Regions from separate parts of the Streptomyces sp. NPDC059861 genome, predicted to be linked through region 2. Evidence: riboswitches for the same ligand, from Rfam matches in the RefSeq annotation. Region 2 holds a riboswitch; the other holds the start of a gene.

Region 1 (9,013 bases), on a different contig from region 2:
CGCAAGCCGTCGGCGGCGAGGGCCTCCAAAGAGCCCGCCTGACTGGCCTCAGCGGTCACTCTGGGCCCCCTTCTCCCTGCACTGTCCCGCGAGATTACGCCGGGACGCTAATCTAGAACAAGTTACAGACTTGATCGTTCAAGAGGCTCTGAATCTACCGGCAGGTAGCGCCGCTGTGAGCAGTGGATCAGGTGATTCACGCCACGGCTCGCCGGGGCACGCGGCGGCGGTCCGCGCCTGCCATGCTGTCCGATCGCACGCCCTCACGCACTGTCACGAAACGGGACCTCATGCCAGCGGAAGCCAAGGTGGAAGCCAGTCGCGCGCGGCCCGCCGCCCCCGCCGCGCCGCCCCTCACCGAGCGGCAGGAGGCGCGCCGGCGCCGCATCCTGCGGGCCTGTGCCCAACTGGCCAGCCGGGGCGGTTTCGACGCGGTGCAGATGCGTGAGGTCGCGGAGTCCTCGCAGGTCGCCCTCGGCACCCTCTACCGCTACTTCCCGTCCAAGATCCATCTCCTGGTCGCCACCATGCAGGACCAGTTGGAGCACATGCACGGCACGCTGCGCAAGAAGCCCCCGACGGGCGAGACGGCGGCGGAGCGGGTCGCGGAGACCCTGATGCGGGCCTTCCGGGCGCTCCAGCGCGAGCCGCATCTGGCCGACGCGATGGTCCGCGCCCTGACCTTCGCGGACCGCAGCGTGAGCCCCGAGGTGGACCAGGTCTCCCGGCAGACCACGGCGATCATCCTGGACGCCATGGGCCTGGAAGATCCCGGTCCCGCCCAGCTCTCGGCCGTCCGCGTCATCGAGCACACCTGGCACTCGGCGCTCATCACCTGGCTCTCGGGCCGCGCCTCCATCGCCCAGGTCAAGATCGACATCGAGACGGTGTGCCGCCTGATCGACCTGACGACGCCGGAGGACGCGTAGCCGCGGGTGCGTGCACGGGGAGGCGTGGAGCATGGACGCGTGGACACGTGCACAGCGAAAGGACCTACGAGACGGGTTCCCTTCGCCGGTATTGCCCGGATCAGGTGGCTGGGGGTCGCCTTCCGGTTCGCCCGGTCCGCTCGGCCGTGACGTCCTTCCGGCCTCTCAGCCCGACCGTCGACGTCGGCACCGGCGGAAGCTCTCGCCTCTCGCAGGAGTCGGCTACTCCGGTCGAACTCCCTCACTCGTCCCGTAGGCCTGATATCAGAGTAAGACGCCCTTCGTGGAATAGAACCCCCAGAGGGGATTTTTTTACTCAAATCTCCCTTTACTCCTCGGGCGGGAACACCGCCTCCCCGCTCCCCAGCAGCGTCAGGGTGATCGCCTCGACGGGACAGCTCTCGGCGGCCGCCAGGATGCCCTCGCCCGCGTCCGCCTCCGCTTCGAGGGGGCGGGACTGGCGGCCCGTGTCGAGGCGGAACGCGTGCGGGGCGTGGTGGACGCACTGGGCCGAGCCGATGCACAGGGAGCGGTCGACCTGAACCTGCCAGCGATCGCCCACGGCTCAGCCCTCCCAGCCGGACGGCAGGTGGATCATCTTGTGTTCGAGGTACTCGCCGTAGCCCTCCGGGCCGAACTCCCGCCCCAGGCCGGAGTTCTTGTAGCCGCCGAACGGGCCGAGCATGTCGAGGCTGAAGGTGTTCACCGAGTACGTGCCGGTACGGACCTGGCGGGCGATCTCGAGGCCGTGGCCCACGTCAGCGGTCCACACGCTGCCGCTCAGCCCGTACTCGGAGTCGTTCGCGATCTTCACGGCCTCGGCCTCGTCGCCGTACGGCAGGAGGCAGATCACCGGGCCGAAGATCTCCTCGCGGGCGATCCGCATGGAGTTGTCGACGTCCCCGAAGAGGGTCGGTTCGACGTACCAGCCGCGCTCCAGGCCCGCCGGGCGCCCGCCGCCCGTGAGGATCTTGGCGCCCTCCTCCTGGCCGATGCGGATGTAGTCGAGGTTGCGCCGCTGCTGCCGCCGGGCGACCAGCGGCCCCACCTGCGTCGCCGGGTCCAGCGGGTCGCCGACGACGAGCGCGCTCGCGGCCGTCGCGAACGCCTCCGCGAACTCCGGGTAGCGCGAGCGCGGCAGCAGGATCCGGGTCTGCGCCACACAGGCCTGCCCGTTGTTCATCCAGGCCGCCGGCACGATCCCGGCCACGGCGCTCTCCAGGTCCGCGTCCGGCAGCACGACCGCCGCCGACTTGCCGCCCAGCTCCAGGGTGACGCGGGTCAGGTTGCGCGCGGCGACCTCCATCACGCGCCGCCCCGCCGGCACCGAACCCGTGAACGACACCTTGTCGATCGCGGGGTGCCCGACGAGGTACTCGCTCACCTCACGGTCGGCGGGCAGGATCGACAGCACACCCTCCGGGAGCCCGGCCTCCCGCGCGATCTCGCCGAGCAGATACGCGTCCAGCGGCGACTCCGGTGAGGGCTTGAGGACGACCGTGCAGCCGGTCAGCAGCGCGGGGGCGAGCTTGGCGGCGGCCACGAACTGCGGGACGTTCCAGGGCACCACCGCCGCGACGACCCCGACCGGTTCGCGCCGCACGAGGAGCCGCCCGAGCACGCCGTCGCGCGTCTCCTCGCAGGGGAAGTCACGGGCGACCCGGATCGCCGCGTCCCAGACCATCATCGCGCCGAGCGCCTGCGCGAGGACGCTCCAGGAGTACGGCGACCCGTTCTCGGACGAGATCACGCGGGCGATCTCCTCGTGCCGGGCGGCGATGCCGTCCTTGATCCGCCCGACGACCGCGATCCGCTCGTCGAGGGACATCCGTGGCCAGGGCCCCTCGTCGAAGGCCCGGCGGGCGGCCGCGAGCGCCCGGTCCACGTCCTCCGCCGAGGCGTGCGGCACACGTCCGATGACCTCCTCGGTGTGCGGGGAGATCACCTCGATGACGTCCTTGCCGAGGGGATCGGTCAACTCCCCGCCGATGAACAGCTGTCCGTGTTCCACGAGCTCCGTCATGGCGACTGCCTCCCTGATCCCCGACGCCGCGCCCTTGACGCTCCATCAGGTATGCGGACTACGAAGACTGATACCAGCTCGCCCCGGAGGAGTCCACGGCCCGGAACCGGTGACTCGGGCTCCCATGGAAACGTGTTCTAGTTATAGTGACCGCACGGTGGCGATCGGGGGAACCCATGACGCAGGTGCACGACCACGGTGGCGGCGTACGGTCCCTGAAAGTCCCCATCCCGGACAATCCCCTCGGCCACACCCTCGTGCACGTCGTCGACACGGACGCCGGCCCGGTGCTGATCGACACCGGCTGGGACGACCCGGCGTCCTGGGACGCCCTCGCCGCGGGGCTCGCGGCGTGCGGCACCTCGGCCGCCGAGGTGCACGGCGTGGTCGTCACCCACCACCACCCCGACCACCACGGCCTGTCGGGCCGGGTGCGGGAGGCGTCGGGGGCGTGGATCGCGATGCACGCGGCGGACGCGGCGGTGGTACGCCGCACACACGAGGCCCGTCCCGAGCACTGGTTCTCGTACATGGCGGACAAACTCACCGCGGCCGGCGCCCCCGAGGCCCACATCGCCCCCCTGCGCGCCGCCCGCGGCCGCCTCCCCGGCCTCTCCCCCGCCCTCCCCGACCGCGAGATCGTCCCCGGCGAGCTGCTCGACCTCCCCGGCCGCCGGCTGCGCGCGATCTGGACGCCGGGCCACACGCCGGGCCATGTCTGCCTGCACCTGGAGGAGGAGCACCCCGCCCGGCTCCCGGGCCACGGCCGCCTGTTCTCCGGCGACCACGTGCTGCCCGGGATCACCCCGCACATCGGCCTGTACGAGGACCCGGACGACACGACCGTCACCGATCCGCTCGGCGACTACCTGGCCTCCCTGGAGCGCGTCGCCCGCCTCGGGCCCGCCGAGGTCCTCCCGGCGCACCAGCACGCCTTCACCGACGCCCCTGCCCGGGTGGCCGAGTTGCTCACCCATCACGAGGCGCGTCTCACCGGTCTGCTGGTGCTCCTGACCGAGCCCCTCACCCCCTGGCAGCTCGCCGAGCGCATGGACTGGAACCGCCCCTGGGCCCATATCCCCTACGGTTCCCGCAACATCGCCGTCTCGGAGGCGGAGGCCCATCTGCGCCGCCTGGTGAAGCTGGGGCGGGCGGAGGCGGTGCCGGGGAGCGATCCGGTCACGTACGTGGCGGTCTGAGGCCTTCGCGGCACCGGGACGAGCCCGGGCCGGACCTCCGGTAGATTCGGCCCGGTCCCCGGACGACGGCGGCCACCGCCGCTCGTACGTCCTGACCCCTTCTCTCATCCCTTGTCCTCCACGGGAGTTCGCATGGCGTGGCCGCGACTACGGCGCCGCAGGGCCGTTCCGGCGCCCGCCGTGCCGGCGCCGTGCGCGCTCGGCCGGCACACGGTGCACACCGAACGTCTGCTGCTCCACACGCCGGCGACGCAACTGGACCTGGTGGCCGCGATCGCGACCGGGTCGGACGGCGGGGCCCAGCGGTGGCTCGGGCTGCGGGACGAGGAGATCGTGGCCGACATCCGGCTCCGCGAGACGCTGGTGCGCATGCGCCCGGGCGACAGCGACCGGAGGCTCCCACGGGAGCTGCTCGCGACCTTCGAACTCGACCCCGGGGCGGACGTCACGGTCCTGGTGGCGGTACGCCGGGACGACGGCCGTTACGCGGGAGCCCTCCAGTTGAACCACGCCGACGGCCAGACGGGCGGCTGGCTCGCCCCTCACGCCCGTGGCCTGGGTCTCGGCGCGGAACTGTTCCACGCGGGCGCGCTGCTCGGCCACGCCCACTTCGGCATGGACACCGTCCACGCGGGGACCGAGGCGACCAACGCGGCCAGCCGGGGCGCCCTCACGCGGGCGGGCTTCGTCCCGGCCGAGGGGCCGCCCCGGCACACCTTGCGCGACGGCCGCGAGATCGACTCGACCTGGTTCCGCCACGAGTCCGGCCCGGTCGGCCGCTGCCGTGCGGCGGCCTGGTCAGACCCGGGCCTAGGCCCGGCCGGGTGTGACCGGCGCCCCACGGGGGGTTCGGCTACGGGCGGGTAGAGTGGCCCGGTCGTCATCACACCCGTACGGGGGAAAGCCGGTGCAAATCCGGCGCTGACCCGCAACCGTGAGCAGCCGAGGCTGTGAGCCGGACCGCCCCGCACGGAAGCGTGACCGGCTCAAGTGCACCGGCAACCGGCCGGTGTACGGCACCGTCGAGGTATACGGAGCCGAGCCGCCCGGGGGTTGCCCGTGCTGCGCGGCTCCCCCGCAGGGAGAGGCACCCGCCGATCATGAATGTCGTCCGCCGCAGCGCAGCGGCCCTGGCCGTCACCGCAGTGATCGGTGCCGCCGCGACCCCGGTCGCCCACGCCGCGAGCCCCTCGCCGTCGCTGCCCTCGGGCCTGTACGGCACGGGCGACCCGACCTACGACGGCGTGTGGCGCCAGTCGCTCGCCCTGCTCGCCCAGGACGCCGTCGGCGTGCGGCCCGCCGCCTCGGCCGTGGACTGGCTCGCCGGACAGCAGTGCGCCGACGGCGCGTTCGCGCCGTACCGCGCCGACACCGCCAAGGCCTGCGACGCCAAGACGCCGGTCGACACCAACATGACCTCCGCCGCCGTGCAGGCGCTCGCCGCGCTCGGCGGGCACGACGCCGTCACCGGCAAGGCCGTCACGTGGCTGAAGTCCGCGCAGAACAAGGACGGCGGCTGGGGCTACACCGCCGGCAGCCCCAGCGACGCCAACTCGACCTCCCTCGTGATAGGCGCCCTCTCCGCCGCCGGCGAAAAGCCGAAGAACGTCGTCAAGGGCGGCAGGTCCGCCTACGACGCCCTGCTCGCGTTCGCCATACCGTGCGACGACGGCAAGGGCGCCGGCGCCTTCGCCTACCAGCCCGACGAGAAGGGTGCCCTCGCCGCCAACGCGGACGCCACCGCGGCCGGTGTGCTGGGCGCGCTCGGCAAGGGCCTGACCGCCGAGGCCGCCGGCACCGGGGCCGCGCCCTCCTGCACCGACGGCGACGACCTCACGCCCGAGCAGGCCGCCGCGAACGGCGCCTCCTACCTCGCCGACGCCCTCGCCGCGGACGGCCACCTCATGTCGGCGCTCGCCGGTGCCGAGGACCAGCCCGACTACGGCAACACCGCCGACGCCGTCGTGGCCCTCGCCGCCCAGGGCGGCGCCGCACAGGCGGCCGGGCCGCTCAAGTGGCTCGAGCGGAACGCCACCACGTGGGCCAGGCAGAGCGGCCCCGCCGCCCACGCCCAGCTGATCCTCGCCGCGCACGCGGCCGGCGCCGACCCGCGCGACTTCGGCGGCACGGACCTCGTGCGGCTGCTGGGCGCGTCGGGGCCCGCCCCGCAGGCCGCGAAGCAGACCGCCGCCGCGGACAGCGACGCCAAGTCCGAGTCGGAGGACGGCTTCGGTGTCTGGTGGTACGTCGGTGTCTGCCTGGTCGCCGGTGTCGGCATCGGCTTCCTGCTCAGCGGCCGGAACCGGAAGCAGCAGCCGTGACCCGCCGTGCGGCGCTCCTGCTCACCGCCCTCCTGATCGCCCTGGCGGGCGGTACGGGCCCGGCCCAGGCCACCGGCTACCGCTACTGGTCGTTCTGGGAGCGCGAGGGCAAGGCGTGGACGTACGCCACCCAGGGTCCCTCCACCGCCCGCCCCGCCGACCGCTCCGTCCAGGGCTTCCGCTTCGCCGTCAGCGAGGACTCCCAGGACGCCTCCCAGCCGCGCGGCGAGGCCGGCTTCACGACGATCTGCGCCGGCACCCCCGCGCGGGACGGTCTGAAGCGGGTGGCCCTGGTCATCGACTTCGGCACGGCGTCGGACGCTCCCTCCGGCGAGACCCCGCCCGCGTCCCGCACGGCCTGCGCCCGGCTCGCCCCGGACGCGACGACGGCGGACGCCCTGGCGGCGGTCGCCAAGCCTCTGCGCTACGACGCCAACGCCCTGTTGTGCGCGATCGGCGGCTATCCGGAGAGGGGCTGCGGGGAGCAGGTCTCGTCGGAGAGGAAGGCGTCGCGGGCATCGGAGGACGAGAGCGGCGGCGGCCCGTCGCTTGGCATCGTCGCCGGGGTGGCGGCGGTGGCGGTACTGGGCGCGGCAGCCGGCTGGCAGGCCCGCCGGCACAGACATGGCTGACACGGGCTCGGGGGCGGACGGGCGGGGCATCCCGCCGGCGCGGGTGGGCGTCCCCGCCCCTCGGCGCCGGCACTCCCTGCACGTCCACCCCACCCCCCGGCGCCGGCACTGCCTGCACGTCCACCCCACCCCCCGACGCCGGCACTCCGTACCCGTCCACCCCGGTGCCTGGTGGCTCTGGTCCCTGGCCCTGGGCACCGCGGCCACCCGCACCACCAACCCCCTCCTCCTCGCCCTCCTCGTCACGGTCTCGGCCTACGTCGTCACCACTCGCCGCCCCCACACCCCTTGGGCCCGCTCCTACGGCGCCTTCGTCAAGCTCGCCCTCGCCGTGCTGTTCGTCCGTCTTCTCTTCGCCGTCACCCTCGGCTCCCCGCTCCCCGGCTCCCACACCCTTCTCACCCTCCCCGAAGTCCCCCTACCGGCCTGGGCGCAGGGCATCCGCCTGGGTGGCCGGGTCACCGCCGAGACCCTCGTCTTCGCCCTGTACGACGGCCTGAAACTGGCCACCCTCCTGATCTGCGTCGGCTCGGCCAACGCCCTCGCCAGCCCCACCCGCCTCCTCAAGTCCCTCCCGGGCGCGCTCTACGAGATGGGGGTGGCCGTTGTCGTGGCGCTCACCTTCGCCCCGCACCTCATCGCCGACGCCCAGCGCCTGCGCGCCGCCCGCCGTCTGCGCGGCCGCCCGGACAAGGGCCTGCGGGGCCTGCTCCAGGTGGGCCTCCCCGTCCTCGAAGGCGCCCTCGAACGCTCCGTCGCCCTCGCCGCCGCCATGGACGCCCGCGGCTACGGCCGTACCGCGCGGGTGCCGCCCGCCGTCCGCCGTACGACCGCCGCCCTCACGCTCACCGGTCTGCTCGGCGTCTGCGCCGGAACGTACGGACTGCTCACCGCGGAAGGCGGCACCTACGGCCTGCCCGTCCTGCTCGCCGGTCTCGCCGCCGCGCTCGCCGGCCTCTGGCTGGGCGGCCGTCGCACCCCCCGCACCCGCTACCGCCCCGACACCTGGAACGCCCGTTCCTGCCTGGTCGCCGCCTCCGGCGTCGCGGTCGCCGTCCTGCTGACCCTCGCGGCCTCCGCCGACCCCGCGGCCCTGCACCCGGGCGTGATCCCGCTGGTCCCCCCCACCCTGCCGCTCCTGCCCGCCGCGGCCGTACTCCTTGGCCTGCTCCCGGTGTTCGTCACCCCCGCTCCCGAGCCGCCCACATCGGCACGACCCGCTCCTGAGGAATCCGAGGAGAAGCCCTCATGATCCGCTTCGAGGACGTCTCCGTGACCTACGACCGAGCGGCCGAACCCACTGTCCAGGGCGTGGACTTCGAGGTCCCGGAAGGCGAACTCGTCCTGCTCGTCGGCCCGTCCGGGGTCGGCAAGTCCACCCTTCTCGGCGCGGTCAGCGGCCTGGTCCCGCACTTCACGGGCGGCACCCTGCGCGGCCGGGTCACGGTCGCCGGCCGCGACACCCGCACCCACAAGCCGCGCGAACTCGCCGACGTCGTGGGCACGGTCGGCCAGGACCCCCTCGCGCACTTCGTCACGGACACGGTCGAGGACGAACTCGCCTACGGCATGGAGTCGCTGGGCCTCGCCCCGGACGTGATGCGCCGCCGCGTCGAGGAGACCCTCGACCTGCTCGGTCTCGCCGATCTGCGCCACCGCCCGATCGCCACCCTCTCCGGCGGCCAGCGGCAGCGCGTCGCGATCGGCTCGGTCCTCACCCCGCACCCGAGCGTGCTCGTCCTGGACGAGCCGACCTCCGCGCTCGACCCGGCCGCCGCCGAGGAGGTACTCGCCGTCCTCCAGCGCCTCGTGCACGACCTCGGGACGACGGTCCTGATGGCCGAGCACCGCCTGGAGCGCGTCGTCCAGTACGCCGACCAGGTCGCCCTCCTCCCGGCTCCGGGAGCGG
Region 2 (9,013 bases):
TCCCGAGGCTGTCGTCGGGATACTCGTCGAGCAGCTGCCGGTACTGCGCCTTGGCGGCCTGCCAGTCGCTGCCCTGCATCAAGCTGTCACCGCATGCGACGAGCGCGGCGGGCGCGACGCGGTTGGCGGTGCCCGCGGAGCGGTCGAGCTGGTCGCGGGTCGGCTCGCGGTCGCGCAGCCATTCGGTGACGCCGACGGTGCCGCAGGGGTTGTCCGTGGGCAGACCGTCGAGGAAGCCGTCCAGGACCGCGCGGACGGTCCGCTCGTTGCCGGGTTCGCGGAGCACCGAGGTGAGGATGCCGAAGCCCTGCTCCAGCGCGTCGGTGTCGTTGCCGAGGCCTCTGTCCAGCAGCACCTCGGCCGTCCCCAGGTTCCGGCAGTCCTCGACCACCTCGTCGCCCCGGGCGCTGACCGTGGCGCCGGCCACGCGGTGCCCGGCCCACACCTCGTCCTGGGCGCGGAACACCCCGGCGCAGTCGCCCTTGTCGCGGGCCTCGGTGACGTCCTGCCCGATGCGCACGGCGTCGTACCGCAGGAGTCCCACCGCCAGCAGCACCGGCACGGTGACGCAGAGCGCGATCAGGCGCTGCCCGCGGGACACGACGCGCGGGGTGCCGCGGCTCGCCAGGAACCATCCGTGGGCGACGACCGCGACCCACCACACCAGCGCGGCGATCTCGTACCCCCACGCGGCGGTGGAGGCGAGCACGGAGACGAGAACGACCGTGCCCAGCAGCGCCAGTGCGGCGAGAGCGCGCCGCCCGAGGAGCCAGTAGCCGACGCCGAGCAGGGAGGCGTTGCCGAGGGCGGCGGCCAGGGGGTCGTGGTGCTGTGGGCGGGGCGGCCCGGGCGGCCTGGGCGGCTCGGGCGGCGGTGCGAAGGGCATGGTGTAGGTCGGTTCGTCCATCGTGCTCTCCCCCTGGTGTGAATGGTTCTGAAAGCAGCCTTCGGTGCCGAAGTCACCGGACCCCGGCTTCGGCGTGCCCCCCGGCCGGCTACGGCCTCTCAACTCACTTATGTCTCTTTGCCGTTGCTGTCCAGCGATTCGGCACGCCCTTTCTACGGTGCCCCCGCCGGGAGGGGTCCCGAACCCACCGGCGACCAGGGACGCCGGCGTCTCGCGCCACCTCGGTGCGCCGCGTGACCAGCGCCTTCGCGCCCCCGATGCGCCGCTTGTCACCACCCCCGCGGGCGCACTACTGTCACCACGCCTTGGTGAACGGGAAATCCGGTGCGATACCGGTGCGGCCCTCGCCACTGTGATCGGGAAGTCCGGCTCCGGCCCTCATGGGCAGCCACTGGGTCCTAGTGACCCGGGAAGGCGGAGCACGGGCGGTGTCACCCGTCAGCCAGGAGACCGGCCGAGGCACGTTGTACACCATCCACGAGGTGCTGGAGAGGGTCTGCTGAAGCCATGCACATAGCCGAGGGTTTTCTGCCTCCGGCGCACGCGATCGCCTGGGGTGCCGCGTCCGCGCCGTTCGTCGTCCACGGAGTCCGCTCCCTCACCCGTGAGGTCAGGGAACATCCCGAGAGCACCCTGCTCCTCGGCGCCTCGGGCGCCTTCACCTTCGTCCTGTCGGCGCTGAAACTGCCGTCCGTGACCGGAAGCTGCTCGCATCCCACCGGCACGGGACTGGGCGCCATCCTGTTCCGGCCGCCGGTCATGGCGGTGCTGGGCACCATCACCCTGCTGTTCCAGGCGCTGTTGCTGGCGCACGGCGGGCTGACCACGCTCGGCGCCAACGTCTTCTCGATGGCGATCGTCGGCCCCTGGGCCGGGTACGGCATCTACCGGCTGCTGCGGCGGTACGACGTGCCGCTGATGGTCGCCGTGTTCTTCGGCGCGTTCGTCGCCGACCTGTCCACGTACTGCGTCACCAGCGTCCAGCTGGCGCTCGCCTTCCCCGACCCGAGCAGCGGATTTCTGGGCGCGCTGGGCAAGTTCGGCTCCATCTTCGCGGTCACGCAGATCCCGCTCGCGGTGAGCGAGGGGCTGCTCACGGTGCTGGTGATGCGGCTGCTCGTCCAGTCCAGCAAGGGTGAACTGACCCGGCTGGGCGTGCTGCTCACCAAGAAGACCGGCAGCGAGAACAGCGGTACCGAGGCGGTGGCCCGATGAAGCGCAACACGAGGATCAACCTCCTGCTGCTGCTCGCCGTAGCCGCCCTCGCGGTGCTGCCCCTGGTGTTCGGGCTCGGCGACCACAAGGAGGAGCCGTTCACCGGCGCCGACTCCGAGGCGGAGACGGCGATCACCGAGCTGGACCCGGACTACGAGCCCTGGTTCTCGCCGCTGTACGAGCCGCCGTCCGGTGAGATCGAGTCCGGGCTGTTCGCCCTTCAGGCGGCGGTCGGCGCGGGCGCGCTCGCGTACTACTTCGGGGTCCGGCGGGGGCGTCGTCAGGGTGAGGCCCGGGCCAGGGAGCAGCGGGGCGGGGTGCGGGTGCCCGAGCCCGACGGAGCCGAAGGGGCCTGAGCCTCGTGCTGCCGATCGACGCGGCGGCGCACAGCAGTCGCTGGCGCCGCCGCCATCCCGTGGACAAGGCCGTGCTGGGGCTGGGACTCACGGTGCTCGCGATCTCGTTGCCGCCCTGGCCGGGGGCCGCGCTGGTGCTGGTGACGGCGCTGGCCGTGCTGCTCGGGCCGGCGGGCGTGCCCGGGCGGCGGCTCTGGCTCGCGTACCGCGTGCCGCTGGGCTTCTGTGTCACCGGCGCGCTGCCGTTGCTGGTGCGGGTCGGCGGCCCGGACGGGTTCGTCGGTGTCGCCGAGGGCGGCGCGGTGCGTGCCGGGGAGCTGCTGCTGCGCACCTCGGCGGCCTCCCTCGGCGTGCTGCTGTTCGCGTTCACCACCCCGATGTCCGACCTGCTGCCCCGCCTGGTCCGGGCCGGCGTCCCCGCGCCCGTCGTCGACGTGGCCCTGGTGACGTACCGCATGAGCTTCCTGCTCCTCGACTCCGTACGCCGGATCCGCGACGCGCAGGCGGCCCGGCTCGGGCACACCACGCGCGCCGCCCGGTGGCGGTCGCTGGCCGGGCTGGGCGCCACCGCCTTCGTGCGCGCCTTCGACCGGGCGACGCGCCTTCAGACCGGGCTCGCCGGGCGCGGCTACGACGGCACCCTGCGCGTCCTGGTGCCCGAGGCCCGCGTCTCCGTGCCGTTCACGGCCGTGAGCGTCGCGCTGCTCGCGGCGCTGGCCGCCCTCACCTTCGTACTCGAAAGGCCGCTGTCATGAGCGAGGCCGCCCCCCTGGTCGCCCTGCGGGGCGCGTCGTTCGCCTACGAGGACGGCCCGGCCGTGCTCAGCGGCCTCGACTTCGAGGTGCGCGAGGGGCGCGCGCTCACGCTGCTCGGCCGCAACGGCAGCGGCAAGACCACGCTGATGCGGCTTCTCAGCGGGGGACTCAGGCCGCGAGGCGGGGAGTTGACGGTGGACGGCACCAAGGTGTCGTACGACCGGAAGGGGCTGACCCGGTTGCGGACCACCGTCCAGCTGGTGGTGCAGGATCCGGACGACCAGCTCTTCGCCGCCTCGGTGGCGCAGGACGTCTCCTTCGGGCCGCTCAACCTGGGGCTGCCGGACTCCGAAGTGCGGGCGCGGGTGGCTCAGGCGCTGGCGGCGCTGGACATCACCGCGCTGGCGGACCGGCCCACGCATCTGCTGTCGTACGGGCAGCGCAAGCGGACCGCGATCGCCGGTGCCGTCGCCATGCGGCCGCGGGTGCTGATCCTCGACGAGCCGACGGCCGGGCTCGATCCCGACGGCCAGGAACGGCTGCTCGCCACCCTCGACGGGCTGCGTACGAGCGGCACGACGGTGGTGATGGCCACCCACGACGTCGACCTGGCCCTGCGCTGGGCCGACGACGCGGCCCTGCTCACCCCGTCCGGCGTCCGCACCGGCCCCGCGCCCGAGAACCTGGCGCGCACGGAACTCCTGCGGGCGGCGGGCCTGCGCCTGCCGTGGGGCGTCGCGGCGGCGGAACTGCTGCGCGGCCAGGGCCTGCTGGACGGCACGGCGACCGGTCCGCGCACGGCGGAGGAGCTGGCGGCGTTGGCGGCGGCGCAGGCGGGGCCGCGCGGCTGAGAGCCGCCGCGTGCCGGAACCTTCAGTCCTGCTGGGCGTCCCCGCGCCGCCCGCGCCGCGCGGGCAGGGTCGTACCCGCGACGACGGCTCCGATCGCCCCGGCCTTGGCGCCCTGGTGGACGGCGTGCTCGCCGCCGGGGCTGCACCGCAGGTCCAGGAACGCCCAGGCCGCCACGGCGACACCGATCAGCACCGGGACCAGGCCGTCGACCGGGCCGATCCCCGCCCACCAGGCGTCACCGGGCATCACCTCGTCCCGCGTCCTGCCCTCCCGCCCTCCCGCCCTCCTGCCCTCCTGCCCTCCTGCCCTCCTGCCCTCCTGCGGCAGCAGCCCGAACTCTGTGACCCGGCTGTCGACTTCGGCGCGCTCGGGTCACGCCGAACGCTTGCGTGACGCCGTCTTCTTCGCCGTCGTCTTCTTCGCGGTGCTCTTGGCCGTGCTCTTCGACGCCGCCGTCTTCTTCGTTCCCTGGGCCGACCTGGACGCCGTCTTCTTCGCGGACGCGGTGGTCTTCCTGGCGGCCGTCTTCTTCGCCGTGGACTTCTTGCCGGCCGGTTCCTTGGGTGCGCTGCGGCTGGACGCGCGCTGCGGGAGCGCGTGGACGTCGGCCTCCTCGGCCGGTGCCTCGCCGCGGGACTCCCGCGCCGCGCGGACACTGCTCTCCAGGGCCGCCATCAGGTCGAGCACCTTCCCGCCGGCCGCGGGTTCCGGCGCCTCGGGGGGTGCCTCGCCGGCCGCCTTCGCGGCGATGACCTCCTCGACGGCCTCGCGGTACTCGTCGTGCAGATCCTCCAGGTCGACCTCGCCGAGGGTGTCCATCAGGGCGTCCGCGAGGTCGAGTTCCTTGTCGCGGACCGTGACACCGGTGTCGGGGGCGACGCCCTCCGGCGCGCGGACCTCGTCCGGCCACAGCAGCCCGTGCATCGCGATGGCGTCGCCGACCACCCGCAGCATGCCCAGCCGCTCCCGGCCGCGCAGCGCGAACTTGGCGATGGCGACCTTGTTGCTCCGCTTGAGCGCCTCGCGCAGCAGCGTGTAGGGCTTGGCGGCGGGGGCGCCGCTCGCCGCGAGGTAGTACGCCGCGTCCATCTGCAGCGGGTCGATCCGGTCGCCCGGCACGAAGGCCACGATCTCGATCGTCCTGGCGGTCGGGAGCGGCAGATGGGCCAGGTCCTCGTCGGTGATCGGGATGATGGAGCCGTCCGCGTCCTCGTACCCCTTGCCGATCTCGGCGCCGCTGACCTCGCGGTCCTCCAGCTCGCAGAACTTGCGGTAGCGGATCCTGCCGCCGTCCTCGGTGTGGATCTGGCGGAACGAGATCGTGTGGCTCTCGGTGGCGTTCACCAGCTTGATCGGGATGCTGACCAGGCCGAACGAGATGGCACCGTTCCATATGGATCGCACATTCAGCACCTTTCAGGGCTTTCATGTCGGCATCACAAGGGTTAGTACGATTCTCATGGTTTTCGTGTGATTCTCATCGTATGACGCCGATCACTGTGGTGGAGGGGCGACGGGTCGCCCTCAGCAATCTGGAGAAGGTGCTGCATCCGGCGACCGGCTTCACCAAGGGCGAGTTGCTGCACTACTACGCGACGACCGCCGACGTGCTGCTGCCCCATCTGCGGGATCGGCCGGTGTCCTTCCTGCGCTATCCCGACGGACCCGACGGGCAGGTGTTCTTCGCCAAGAACGTGCCGCCGGGTACCCCCGAGTGGGTCACCACCGCCGAGGTGCCCCGCTCGGAGGGGCCGGCCCGGATGGTGCTGGTGCAGGACCTCCCGAGCCTGATGTGGGCGGCGAACCTGGTGGCCGAGTTCCACACCCACCAATGGGTGATCTCCGCGCCGGGTGTCGCCGACCGGATCGTCCTCGACCTCGACCCGGGGCCGCCGGCGACCGTCGTGCAGTGCTGCGAGGTCGCGCTGTGGCTGCGGGATCGGCTGGCGGCGGACGGGATCGAGGCGTACCCGAAGACGTCCGGCTCGAAGGGGCTGCATCTGCTGGCCGCGGTCCGGCCCACCCCCTCCGACCGGGTGACGGAGTACGCCAAAGGGCTCGCGGTCGAGGCGGAGCGGGCGATGGCCCGACTGGTCGTACACCGGATGACGCGGAGTCTGCGGCCCGGAAAGGTTTTCGTCGACTGGAGTCAGAACGCCGCGCGCAAGACCACGGCGACTCCTTACACCCTGCGAGCGCGGGCGACGCCGACCGTTTCGGCACCGGTGACCTGGGAGGAAGTCGAGGCGTGCCGAGACGTCGGCCAACTCACCTTCCTGGCGACCGACATCGCCCCGCGCGTGCAGGACTACGGCGATGTGCTGGCCCCGCTGCTCGACGAGGGGCGGGCCAGTCCACTGCCGTGAGCCACAGCGCCCCTCGACGGGCACCTCACAGCAAGGGACCAGCATGGAAACGACCCGCCCCCGTACCCTCCGCCGCCGCACGCTCGTCGTCGGCCTGACCGCGCTCGCCCTGGGCGCCACGACCGCCACCACGGTCGCCGCCCCGCACCGTGCCCCGGCCGACACGGCCAGGGCCCAGGTACTCCTCGACTGGAACGCGGTCGCCGTCGCCACGGTCAACGGCGACGCCAAGCGGTACGCGCCCGAGCAGAACGTCTGGCTCGGATTCGTCTCGGCCGCCGTGTACAACGCCGTCGTGGGCATCGAGGGCCGGTACGCGCCGTACCAGTGGGACGGGCGAGGTCCGGCCGGTGCCTCCGCCGAGGCGGCGGCCGCCGCCGCCGCGCACCGGGTGCTGCTGACCTACTTCCCGAAGTCCAAGGCCCGGCTGGACGCCGCCTACACCAAGTCGCTGAAGAACGTCCCCGACGGGCAGGCCGAGGAGCAGGGCGCCGCCTTCGGCAGGCGGGCCGCCGACCGTCTCGTCCAGCTGCGCGTGCAGGACGGACGCGGAGCGGCGGTGGCCTTCACCAAGTCGCCCGCGCCCGGCGTGTGGCGGCCCACCCCGCCGGACAACACGCCCTTCCGCGTTCCGTGGCTGGCGAAGGTGAAGCCGATGGTGCTGGACTCCGCCGAGCGGTTCCGGCCGGGCGCTCCGCCCGCGACGAACACCCGGCGCTACGCCCGCGAACTGGCCGAGGTACGGGTGCTGGGGGCGAAGAACAGCAAGGTGCGCACGCCGCGCCAGACGGAGACCGCGAAGTTCTTCACGGACGTGCTGCCGGTGCAGCTCCAGGCCGGCTACCGCGACCACGTCAAGCGACACGGGCTGGACCTGGTGGACGCGGCGCGGCTGTTCGCGGCGGCCAACACGGCGGCCGCCGACGCGACGATCACCGCGTGGAACGCCAAGTACACGCACGCCCAGTGGCGGCCGGTCACGGCGATCCGGCAGGCCGGCACGGACGGCAACCTGGCCACCGCGTCCGACCCGGCGTGGGAGCCGCTGCTGCGCACGCCCGCCCACCCGGACCACATCAGCGGCCACACCGCGGCCGACGGCGCCGCGATGGCCGTCCTGCACCGGCTGACCGGCGGGAACATCGACTTCCGCATCTCGTCGGCGGTCACCGGCACGACCCGCACGTACACCAAGGCGGCCGACTACAACCGTGACGTGACCGGCGCCGGCATGTGGGGCGGCATCCAGTACCGGACCAGCGGCGAGGCGGGCAACCGGGTGGGTCAGGCGATCGGCAACTACGCCCTGGACCACCACTTCCGTCCCGTGGGCTGACCCGGGTCACACCCTCGCCCAGGTGTTCCGGTCCCTGGCCATCGCGTGCAGGGCCTCCACGTCGGCCGGCTTGAGCACGCCGCCCAGGCGGGTGAGGCCGTCGAGGTCCGTGTCCTTCAGGACGCGGACCTCGCGGACCGGGCCGGGGACCGAGACACGGGACGGGCCGACCAGGGCGAGAACGGGTCGGACCTCGGCGGTCAGGGCGTACGAGGCACGGTCGGCCTCCGCGCGGACTAGGCGCAGCAGTGGTCGCCCCTCCCGCCGGCCCAGCGCGACCATCGGATCGGCGATCACGACGCGTTGCCTGCGGGCGTACAGCGCGTGCACTGCGAAGAGGCCACCGGGGCCGATCACCAGGTGGTGGACGCGGTCGCCGCCGGGCAGCGGCACGGAGTGCAGGGCGTGCCAGCCCGCGCCGTCCATCCGGTCCAGCGCCTCCCCCACCGCCTGCTCGGCCTCCAGCGCCCGGCGCCGGGGGTCGGCCCGCAGCCGGGGCCCCGGCGCGCCGGGGTCCCGGTCCAGGGCGACCAGGAGGGCCTCGCCAGGCCGGTTGGGAGCGAGGTCGTCGTCCGGGTGGAGGCTCAGCCGGGCCAGCTCCGCGGGGGTCGGGACCGGTGGCGGGCCGACCGTGACGGAGCCGGTGAGGAAGGGGCGGAGAGCCTCCAGGACGTCGTCTCCGCGGTCCTCGCTCAGCAGGTTGACCCGGGCCGCCTCACGGTCGTACCAGGCGATGTTCCTGCCGTCCGTGAGGCAGACGTAGAGCCGTTCCCGACCGTGTCGCCAGGTCGGTACGACGCGCAGTCCGCTCATGCACATCACCCCACGACCATGGGAACAGGCGGGGTGCTCCAGGGGCAAGAACCCGGCTACCTTTGACAGCAGTTGGGACCGGCCCGCCCGTGTGACCGTTGGGGAGGCGCGTTGCGTACCCGCAGGAAGCACTCCGACGTACCGGCTCCGGACATGCCGTGGAACGAGATCGTGCCCGGTCTGTGGATGGGCGGGCACGAGTTCACGGGCCGTTCGGGGCACCTTGAGTTCGCCGTCGTCCAGGACGAGTTCGATCTCGTCCAGACCCTGCTGCGGCTGCCCGGCCACGGCCCCGCCCCGGACGTCCACCACCAGATCTGGCCGATCCCGGACGGCCCGCTCGACGGCACCCAGCTGGCCGGGGTGATCCGGCTGGCCGAGGCGGCCTGCGACGCGCTGGACCGGGGCCGCCG

The links. A riboswitch is a leader RNA that binds a small molecule or an ion and turns the genes downstream of it on or off. The one in region 2 is predicted to bind cobalamin.
Region 1: it holds a riboswitch for cobalamin, as region 2 does, so the genes downstream of both, ACFV6X_RS13245 (prenyltransferase/squalene oxidase repeat-containing protein) here and ACFV6X_RS02300 (energy-coupling factor ABC transporter permease) in region 2, are expected to answer to the same signal.

The regions. Positions count from the first base shown of each region.
Region 1 is NZ_JBHWJQ010000012.1:34,424-43,436, reverse strand. Features, by position in the region: gene ACFV6X_RS13275 (glycosyltransferase family 4 protein) at 1-59, opposite strand, end outside; gene ACFV6X_RS13270 (TetR family transcriptional regulator) at 291-929, shown strand; gene ACFV6X_RS13265 (ferredoxin) at 1,258-1,491, opposite strand; gene ACFV6X_RS13260 (aldehyde dehydrogenase) at 1,495-2,952, opposite strand; gene ACFV6X_RS13255 (MBL fold metallo-hydrolase) at 3,129-4,151, shown strand; gene ACFV6X_RS13250 (GNAT family N-acetyltransferase) at 4,284-5,018, shown strand; cobalamin riboswitch at 5,009-5,134, shown strand; gene ACFV6X_RS13245 (prenyltransferase/squalene oxidase repeat-containing protein) at 5,252-6,472, shown strand; gene ACFV6X_RS13240 (SCO2322 family protein) at 6,469-7,104, shown strand; gene ACFV6X_RS13235 (energy-coupling factor transporter transmembrane component T) at 7,097-8,356, shown strand; gene ACFV6X_RS13230 (ABC transporter ATP-binding protein) at 8,353-9,013, shown strand, end outside.
Region 2 is NZ_JBHWJQ010000002.1:47,310-56,322, forward strand. Features, by position in the region: gene ACFV6X_RS02295 (tol-pal system YbgF family protein) at 1-907, opposite strand, end outside; cobalamin riboswitch at 1,197-1,381, shown strand; gene ACFV6X_RS02300 (energy-coupling factor ABC transporter permease) at 1,415-2,122, shown strand; gene ACFV6X_RS02305 (energy-coupling factor ABC transporter substrate-binding protein) at 2,119-2,478, shown strand; gene cbiQ (cobalt ECF transporter T component CbiQ) at 2,484-3,233, shown strand; gene ACFV6X_RS02315 (energy-coupling factor ABC transporter ATP-binding protein) at 3,230-4,084, shown strand; gene ACFV6X_RS02320 (hypothetical protein) at 4,107-4,331, opposite strand; gene ACFV6X_RS02325 (Ku protein) at 4,458-5,498, opposite strand; gene ligD (non-homologous end-joining DNA ligase) at 5,570-6,451, shown strand; gene ACFV6X_RS02335 (vanadium-dependent haloperoxidase) at 6,495-7,787, shown strand; gene ACFV6X_RS02340 (nuclease-related domain-containing protein) at 7,794-8,600, opposite strand; gene ACFV6X_RS02345 (dual specificity protein phosphatase family protein) at 8,712-9,013, shown strand, end outside.